DNA from 3 places in the Pseudomonas sp. MH10 genome. Region 2 is predicted to be linked to each of the others. Evidence: predicted binding sites of a transcription regulator. Region 2 holds the regulator's gene; each other region holds the start of a gene.
What was found. The regulator FliA, encoded in region 2, starts transcription of late flagellar genes. The targets are predictions, from matches to a motif close to CTAAAGTTTNNNNNNNNNNNGCCGNTAA.
Positions count from the first base shown of each region.

Region 1 (3,278 bases), 1.2 Mb from region 2:
CAGTTGCCCGACGCACTGATCACCACGTCCTACGTGTTGTTGCAGGGTGTTTTTGACCTGCTGCACAGTCAGGCGCTGAATCCGGCGCAACTGCATTTAGGCACCTTTGGTGACACTCAATTGCTAGACTTCCTGCCGCTGCCGGTCAATGCCATGGCGCAACAGCACCAACTGATCGCAGATCAAGCACTGGCGCTGGCGTTAGCGGCGGTGGAAAAAGACGATTACCAGCCGGGCGTGCATGCCATTGCACGGACGTTCAAACAACGTATTCACGAGGTCTGAATATGACGTTGATCGACACCCATACTCATTTGGATTTTCCAGACTTCGACGCTGACCGCCAGACGCTGATGGCAAACTGCCGAGCGGTGGGCGTCGAACGGGCGGTGGTGCTAGGTGTGCATCAGCGCAACTGGCAGCGGGTGTGGGATTTGGTGCAAAGCGACGCCAGCCTGTTCGCGGCATTCGGCCTGCACCCACTGTATCTCGATGAGCATCTGCTTGACCACGTGGAGGAATTGGGCGACTGGCTGACACGCCTCAAGGGGCATCCACAGCTGTGCGCGGTGGGTGAATTCGGGCTGGATTACTTTGTTGAGACCCTGGACCGAGACCGTCAACAAGGGATGTTCGAGGCGCAACTGCAACTGGCCGACGACTTCAATTTGCCGGCCCTTTTGCATGTCAGACGCAGCCACGCCAACGTGATCGCCACACTCAAAGACTACAACCTCAAGCGCGGTGGGATCATCCATGCCTTTGCCGGAAGCCGCGAAGAAGCTAGCGAATACATCAAGCTGGGGTTCAAGCTCGGCCTGGGTGGCGCAGCGACCTGGCCCCAAGCGCTGCGCATGCACCGGGTCATCGCTAAACTGCCGCTGGACAGCGTCGTGCTGGAGACCGACGCCCCGGACATGGCGCCCGCCATGTACCCTAACCAGCGCAACAGCCCCGAGCATTTGCCTGACATCTGCTTGGCCCTGGCCCAGTTAATGGGCGTGCCAGCTGAGGAGTTGGCCAACGCCAGCACCCGCAACGCCTACGAGCTGTTCAACTGGAAATAAGCAGCGCTATACGCGAAACGCGCTAATCAGCTGCTTCAACTCCACGACCTGCGCCGATAATTGACGGCTGGCGTGTTCCGTTTGATTCGCACCTTCTGCCGTGCGCTCACCCGCACGGTTGATTTCGACAATGTTTCGATCGATGTCATGGGCCACCGCCGTTTGCTGCTCCACGGCGGCCGCGATCTGCTGATTCTGATCGACGATCATGCTGACGGCGCCAAGGATATTTTCCAGCGCTTGCTGGACCTTTTCTGACTGCCCCACGGTGCCATTGGCCATTTCATGGCTGACGCCCATCGCCTTGACCGCCGCCCCGACACCGCCTTGTAACTTGGCGATCATCTGTTCGATTTCCTCAGTGGATTGCTGAGTGCGCTTGGCCAGGGTACGCACTTCATCTGCCACTACCGCAAAGCCCCGGCCCTGCTCCCCGGCCCGCGCCGCTTCGATAGCAGCGTTGAGCGCCAGTAAATTGGTTTGCTCGGCGATACTTTTGATGACATCCAAAACACGGCTGATGGACGAGCTGTCGGTTGCCAATTGATTGATCACCAACACCGATTGATCGATCTCGCTGGCGAGCCGAGAGATGCTGATCTGCTGGGATTCGACCAGCCCACGACCACTGACTGTTTCTTGGTTGACGCTGTGCGCGCTGCTAACTGCCGCAGCCGCACTGCGCGCTACCTCCTGCGCCGTGGCCGACATTTGGTTCATCGCTGTGGCCACCAATTCGATTTGGTTGCGCTGCCCCGCCACCGCCTGATTGCTCACCGCCGACACCGATTCAACCTGTCCGGCTTGCCGCTCGACCTCACTGACGGTCTTGCCCACCAATTCGATCAGGTCATGAATTTTCTTCACCGTGCCGTTGAACACCCGGCCGAGTTCGCCCAACTCATCACGGCTGTGAGCGGTAAAACTGGCGGTCATGTCACCCGCAGCCACCTTGTCCATGACGTCACCCAACCGCCTCAACGTGGTGCGCGTCGAAGCGTAGAAACCGCTGTAGAGATAAACGATCAGCAAGAAGGCCCCGGCCAGCGCAACCACCAATAGAATCGTGTGCTGACGGTTTTGCACCAGCCGACCTTGCAGGTCCTGATTAAGGAAGGCCACGGTCGCGTCGTCCAGTTGATAAGTCTTGGCGATCAGCCCAGTGACCTGTTGATAGAACGCCTCCCACGGCGCATTCAAGCTGTCGGCCGACACCACCTGCTGCTCGAATATCTCACTGCTTTGTTTGAGTGTCGCCAGGCTGGCCTGCGCCGGACCTTGTAATGCGTTGCGCGCAGCAGCGCTGTTACCGAAGGCGTCCTGCAGCTTCAAGGCGTAATCACCCTGGATGCGTTCAAGTTGTTGCAACAGCTCATCAAAACGGGTGCTGGCCGATGAGTTGATCATGCCCTGCCCCAACGAATACGAACCCATGGTCCGACCGTCGCCGATGGCCTGGGTGATCAACGGGGTGACGCTGGTAATCAAATCGATAAGTTGCCGCACATCGCTGCTGCGGTCCTGGCTAAGACCCGCTTGGCTGACGACGACTTTGCTGAAGGTCTGCGCCTTGCTTAACAATCGCGACATCATCCCGCTTTTGCTTTGCAGCGACGACTCGGCCTGCTGCGCCTTGAAAGCGGAAATAAGTTCGTCACGCTTGGCGTTGAAGGCAGCAACCTGGCTTGGATCTTCCGCCGGCGCGTTCAGGTTCTGCAAGGTGCTTAACACGGTGGTTTCCAGAGCGGAAATTCGCGAACTCAGGGCTTCGAATTGACTGGCCTGGCCAAGCACGACGTTCATGCCCACCAGCCCGTCTAGGGTCTCCAAATCTCGCCGCAGGTTTAGACTGGCGCCTACCAGTTCGAGGCTTTGCAGCTCGGTTCGGGTACCGACAAACTCGCGATAGGAATCCCTGACCAAATAAAAGTTGGTCACCAACATGGGCAGGAAAAACAGAATACTAATGAGGGTGAACTTCATCGCGAAGCTCAGCCGGTTCATCAGCGCGATGGCTGGATACAAAAGGCTCTTCACAAGAACGCTCCCTTTTTCTTATTTTTAGGGGTGCAGCGATTCGTCGAAATAGCGCAAAGCCACCATTCGCGACTAGGTCTGTATACCTGATATCCACCGGACGTTTTGTAAGTAAAGGTAAACGAAGGCGCTAAACCGGCCGACGCGCCCCCCTCTGTAGAGCCAACTTGTTGG
Region 1 is NZ_CP133783.1:4,660,371-4,663,648, reverse strand. Features, by position in the region: gene cra (catabolite repressor/activator) at 1-285, shown strand, start outside; gene RHM59_RS20955 (TatD family hydrolase) at 282-1,067, shown strand; gene RHM59_RS25590 (methyl-accepting chemotaxis protein) at 1,074-1,778, opposite strand.
Region 1: a site for FliA is predicted at 1,971-1,998, ahead of RHM59_RS25590 (methyl-accepting chemotaxis protein). Genes of this name have one in related genera too.

Region 2 (3,278 bases):
GAACTAAAATGGGTAGCATGCATCCCGTACAGGTCATCGCAGTAACTGGCGGCAAGGGTGGCGTCGGTAAGACAAACGTTTCAGTGAACCTCTCACTGGCGCTGGCAGAGCTTGGCCGACGCGTCATGTTGCTGGACGCTGATCTGGGTCTGGCAAACGTCGACGTCTTGCTTGGCCTCACACCCAAACGAACCCTTGCCGATGTGATCGAGGGGCGTTGCGAACTGCGCGACGTGTTGCTCCAAGGCCCTGGCGGGATTCGTATCGTGCCAGCGGCTTCGGGCACTCAGAGCATGGTTCACCTGACGCCTGCGCAACACGCCGGGCTGATTCAGGCGTTCAGCGACATCGGTGACAACCTCGATGTGCTGGTGATCGACACGGCGGCCGGGATCGGTGAGTCAGTGGTCAGTTTCGTGCGCGCAGCTCAAGAAGTGCTGCTGGTGGTGTGCGATGAACCCACGTCGATTACCGACGCCTACGCGTTGATCAAGCTGCTGAACCGCGATTACGGCATGAACCGCTTTCGAGTGCTGGCCAACATGGCGCAAAGCCCTCAGGAAGGGCGCAATTTGTTCGCCAAGTTGACTAAGGTCACGGACCGCTTTCTAGACGTCGCCTTACAATACGTCGGTGCTGTGCCCTACGACGAATGTGTGCGCAAGGCCGTGCAAAAGCAGCGGGCAGTTTACGAAGCATTTCCTCGTTCCAAGTGTTCCCTGGCCTTTAAGGCCATCGCGCAGAAAGTCGACACGTGGCCATTGCCGGCCAACCCGCGCGGACACCTTGAATTTTTCGTTGAACGGCTCGTACATCAGACGAGTGCAGGACCAGTCCTATGACAGCCAGCGGCTATCGCATGTACAGCAAGGCGTCCAAGGACTCCCAGTACGAGCTGATCGAGCGGTATGCGCCGCTGGTGAAACGCATTGCCTATCACTTGCTGGCACGCCTGCCAGCCAGCGTACAAGTTGAAGACTTGATCCAAGCCGGCATGATCGGTTTGCTAGAAGTGTCTACCAAATATGACGCCACCAAAGGCGCAAGTTTCGAAACCTATGCCGGGATTCGTATCCGTGGCGCCATGCTCGATGAAGTGCGAAAGGGCAATTGGGCCCCTCGTTCAGTGCACCGCAATACACGCATGGTCAGTGACGCAATTCGATCAATTGAAGCTAAAACAGGTCGTGACGCTAAAGATCACGAAGTTGCGGCCGAACTCCAATTGAGTCTTGATGATTATTACGGGATTTTGAACGATACCTTGGGCAGCCGGTTGTTCAGTTTCGACGATCTTTTACAGGACGGCGAACATGAAGGGCTGCATGAGGATGGCGCAAGCGCTCAGCTTGAGCCGTCACGCGATCTGGAGGATGAACGCTTCCAGGCAGCGTTAGCGGATGCAATAGCCAACTTGCCGGAGCGTGAGCGACTGGTGTTGGCGCTGTACTACGACGAAGAGCTGAACCTCAAAGAAATTGGTGAAGTATTGGGGGTTAGCGAATCGCGGGTCAGCCAGTTACACAGCCAGTGCGCAGCTCGTTTGCGAGGGCGTTTGGGAGAATGGCGAGCGCGTTGATGGGCAAGGCGTGACCCCTGGTGGTGACGAGTTGCCTGTAAGCCGGCTGTGCAAAGCGTTGCGTGCGAAGCATAAGACTAGGCGGAAGCCGTTCAGAGAGTCCTTTAGACTTTCTGTGTCCATTCCGGCGTGTTGATTTACCAAGCCCGTCGTCGTTTTCGTGCAGCCTATATGTGCTGTGCCGGTTTTGATTGAACAGCGTATTCAGGTGCTGAATGCGTTTAAGACTGCTTGGAGGTCGAATTGGACAAGAACATGAAAATCCTCATCGTTGATGACTTCTCAACGATGCGGCGGATCATTAAAAACCTGTTGCGTGACCTTGGGTTCACCAACACGGCAGAAGCGGACGACGGAACTACCGCGCTGCCCATGCTGCAAAGCGGTAACTTCGACTTTCTGGTGACTGACTGGAACATGCCTGGCATGTCCGGTATCGATTTGCTGCGCCATGTGCGCGCCGATGATCGTCTCAAGCACTTGCCAGTATTGATGGTAACGGCCGAAGCCAAACGTGACCAAATCATCGAAGCCGCTCAGGCCGGTGTTAACGGTTATGTGGTCAAGCCCTTCACGGCCCAAGTGCTGAAAGAAAAGATCGAAAAGATCTTCGAGCGCGTCAATAGCTGATGTCCGCCGTGGGGGCTGTATGGAGCACACAGATTCAACCCAGGCCGACTTCGAGTCGACCCTGAAGAAACACGCACACGAGTTGGTCGAAAGTCTTGAAAAAGGCCGATTTGGCGACGCGGTGCAACTGATCCATGAGCTGAACCAGACTCGCGACCGAGGTCTGTATCAGGAAGTCGGCAAACTGACCCGTGAGCTGCACAGTGCGATCGTCAATTTTCAAATTGACCCGAACATGCCGCAAGCCAAAGAAGTTTCGCAGATCACTGATGCCACCGAGCGTCTGTCGTATGTGGTCAGGCTGACCGAGAATGCCGCCAACCGCACGATGGACCTGGTAGAGGCAAGCACGCCATTGATGGGCGGGCTGGCGTCTGAAGCCAGCGCCTTGAGTGCCGATTGGGCGCGTTTTATGCGTCGCGAAGTCGGTGCCGAAGAGTTTCGCGAACTGGCTCGACGGGTCGAAGGTTTCTTGGCGCGTACAGAGAAAGACAGCCGCGAAGTCTCCGCCCACCTCAACGATATTTTGCTGGCTCAAGACTTCCAGGACCTCACCGGTCAGGTGATCAAGCGCGTTACGCAACTGGTTACGGAAGTGGAAAGCAACTTGCTCAAACTGGTGCTGATGGCCAGCCAGGTCGATCGCTTTGCAGGGATCGAACATGACCATCAATCGATCCGTACAGAACAAGATCAAGAAAAAAATCTGTCTCAAGGTGAAGGTCCGCAGATTCATGCCGATAAGCGTGAAGACGTTGTATCCGGTCAGGATGATGTTGACGATCTGCTATCCAGCCTGGGCTTCTAGGTCGATTGATTGAATTTTAGGGAGCACCCCAATGAGCTTCGGCGCCGATGAAGAGATCCTTCAGGATTTTCTGGTAGAGGCTGGCGAGATTCTCGAGCAATTGTCCGAGCAGTTGGTCGAGCTGGAAAGCCGTCCCGATGATGCGGAGTTGCTCAATGCAATTTTTCGCGGTTTTCACACTGTAAAAGGGGGCGCCGGCTTCCTCCAGCTCCATGAGCTGGTGGAGTGCTGCCACATCGCCGAGAACGTCTTCGACATCCT
Region 2 is NZ_CP133783.1:236,272-239,549, forward strand. Features, by position in the region: gene fleN (flagellar synthesis regulator FleN) at 9-842, shown strand; gene fliA (RNA polymerase sigma factor FliA) at 839-1,579, shown strand; gene RHM59_RS01065 (chemotaxis response regulator CheY) at 1,835-2,209, shown strand; gene RHM59_RS01070 (protein phosphatase CheZ) at 2,229-3,017, shown strand; gene RHM59_RS01075 (chemotaxis protein CheA) at 3,049-3,278, shown strand, end outside.

Region 3 (3,278 bases), 1.7 Mb from region 2:
GCTCGGTGCTGTTGCGCATGGAGTTCACCGCCTGCTCCGTACCGCCCTGAATGCTGCCGATCATCCGTTCGATTTCGCTGGTGGACTGCTGCGTGCGGTGCGCCAATGCGCGAACTTCGTCGGCTACTACCGCAAAACCACGACCGGCCTCACCGGCGCGTGCGGCTTCGATGGCGGCGTTGAGCGCCAGCAAATTGGTCTGGTCGGCCAAGCCGCGAATAACGTCCAGCACCTTGCCGATGTCACGGGATTCATTGGCCAGGTTGCCGATCAGTTCTGCGGTGCTTTGCACGTCGCCGCTCATGCGCTCGATAGCGCCCACGGTTTCCATGACCAATTCACGGCCATCGCTTGCCGACGTGGTGGCATCTTTCGAGGCGTCGGAGGTGCTGACGGCATTACGCGCGACTTCTTCCACGGCGGTGGTCATTTGGTTGACTGCCGTCGCCGCTTGTTCAATTTCTTTGTTTTGCTGTGCCAAACCCCGAGCGCTTTCATCGGTCACGGTGTTTAGCTCTTCTGCCGCCGACGCCAACTGGGTGGCGGAGCCTGAAATGTGGTTCAGCGTGTCCCGCAGTTTGGCCTGCATCTTTTGCATGGCTTTCAGCAGGCGACCGATTTCGTCACTGCCTTCAACCTTGATTTGACGCGTCAGATTACCTTCCGCGATGTCTTCGGCGACCAATAAAGCTTCCGAGACCGGGTGCGTAATGCTGTTGGTCAGCAGCCAGGCGAACAGTATCGTCAGGACAGTCGCGATGATGAGCAGCCCGACCACCATATTGAACGCCAGCGAATATTGATCGGCCCCTTCCTGATTGGCGGTGGCCATTTGCTGGGTATTGATATCAACCAGTTTCGTCAGCACGACGTTCATCTGGTCCGAGTTGTTTTGAAGGTCAACACTGAGCAGAACATTCAGTTCTTCGAGCTTGTCGGCCCGGCTCAGGGCTCGCATGCGGTCTTCAAGCTGGCGGTACTGAGAGACCAACTGCAGAAACTGGTTATAGATGCCTTGCTCTTCAGCGCCGTTGATCAGTTTTTCATAACTGGCTTGGGCTTCGGTGACCATCTGATCGCGTTTGGTCATCGAGTCTAAGATTTTATCTTGGGTGGCAGGATCGCGGTTTTGCGCCAGGCGATAAGACAGCACGCGCAAACGGACGCTGTGCTCAATCAGCTTGTCCAGGTTTCTGATACTGGGCAGGGTGTTGTGGGTGACGACCTCGCCCGCCACGCGGATTCTGCTCATTTGCGTCAGGGCGAAAACACCCAGGATCAGCATCAGTGCGCCGATCAAGGAAAACCCGAGAAATGCGCGCGGTGCGATATTGATATTTCGAAGGGACATAGGATTTCCAGGAGGCGCGCATTCCGCGCAGCGAGAGCAAATAGAGAGCAGCCTGTATCACCTATCGGACACAAGACTAAAGTCTTGAGGGTATTAACCGAGTATTTGTTGTCTTTCGAATAGGTCCGGCGATTCGCAGGAACCAGACCGCAAAAATGCAGTCAGTAACACTCGTTATGCGTATACGGTGGGGTAAGTTTTCTTTATCGTGTGCGCCCCTTGAAATTTGCTCGAGAAATCAAAATGTTGGAAGCATCCCTGAGTCAATTGGAACAACTGGTCGGTGACCTGGTGCAGCAGAATCAGGCACTACAAACTGCTAATTCGCAATTAAATGCAGCGCTGGCGCAAGTGAAGGATGAGAACGACAGTCTTCAATTGAATATGCTGGAGCAAGAAGAAAAACAGGGCGCAACTGCCGCCCGGATTCAGGCACTGGTTGACCGTGCCACCCGCGTTACCGCTGTCAGCGCATGAGTACCGACAGGGACGGGATCAAAGTCGTCTCGATTCTGGGCAACGATTATTCGATCAAAGCACCCATTGGAGAAGAGCAGACCCTGCTGGAAGCCGCCGTTATGCTCAAGCAAGCGCTGGCAGACACCAAGCGCAAATACCCGAGCTTGATCGGTGACAAGCTGCTGGTGCTGGCCGCGTTGAACCTGTGTTCGCAGCAAGTCGAACTCAAGCAGCGGCACAAAAAGGAACTCAACCGTTATCAAGAGCAAGTCAGCGCCACGGTTGAAGTGATTTCCAAGACCATTGCCCAAGGCTGAATCGAGCCGGTAATGCGGTGCAACTCTGTGGGACCGAATTCATTCGGGAAGGAAACAACGCGGTGTTACCGACAGTCCGCGCCGCCCAATTCCCGAATAAATTCGGTCCCACAGAAAAGCCACCAATCTGCATTTATCCCGCCTGCATCACTAACCGAATGTCCGCCGCCAATTCACGTACGCGGTCTTCTTCGGTGTCCCACGAACACATGAACCTTGCGCCGCCGTCGCCTATAAACGTGTAGAAGCGCCAGCCCTTGTTGGTCAACGCCTTGATCGTCGGCTCTGACATCTGCAAGAACACGCCATTGGCCTGCACCGGGAACATCAATTCCACGCCGGGAATGTCTTTCACCAACTCCGCGAGCAGTTGCGCGCACTGGTTGGCATGACGCGCGTGTTTGAGCCATGCGTCGTTTTCCAGCAGGCCGACCCACGGAGCTGAAAGGAAGCGCATCTTCGACGCTAGCTGCCCGGCTTGTTTACAACGGTAGTCAAAGTCTTCAGCCAGCGTGTGGTTAAAAAACAGAATGGCTTCGCCCACCGCCATACCGTTTTTAGTCCCGCCAAAACACAGCACATCAATCCCGGCTTTCCACGTCAGCTCGGCAGGCGTGCAGTTAAGGAAGGCGCAGGCATTGGAAAACCGCGCGCCGTCCATGTGCAGGTGCAGACCGAGTTCTTTGCAGGTGGCGCTGATGGCCTTGAGTTCTTCGATTTGATAAACGCTGCCGACTTCAGTCGCTTGGGTCAATGTCACGACGCGGGGCTTGGGGTAGTGAATGTCCTGACGCTTGAGTGCGACTTCGCGAATCGATTCCGGGGTCAGCTTGCCGTTCTCGCTGCGGGCAGTCAGCAGCTTGGAACCGTTAGAGAAGAACTCCGGCGCGCCGCATTCGTCGGTTTCGACGTGGGCGGTTTCCGAGCAGATGACGCTGTGGTAACTCTGGCACAACGACGACAACGCCAGGGAGTTAGCGGCGGTGCCGTTAAAGGCGAAAAACACTTCGCAGTCGGTTTCGAACAATTGGCGGAAATGATCCGACGCGCGAGCGGTCCACTCATCATCGCCGTACGCTCGTTGATGGCCGTGGTTGGCCTGTTCCATGGCAGCCCAGGCCTCGGGGCAAATCCCTGAGTAGTTGTCGCTG
Region 3 is NZ_CP133783.1:4,154,992-4,158,269, forward strand. Features, by position in the region: gene RHM59_RS18560 (methyl-accepting chemotaxis protein) at 1-1,351, opposite strand, end outside; gene RHM59_RS18565 (hypothetical protein) at 1,595-1,828, shown strand; gene RHM59_RS18570 (cell division protein ZapA) at 1,825-2,127, shown strand; gene RHM59_RS18575 (low specificity L-threonine aldolase) at 2,261-3,278, opposite strand, start outside.
Region 3: a site for FliA is predicted at 1,413-1,440, ahead of RHM59_RS18560 (methyl-accepting chemotaxis protein). Genes of this name have one in related genera too.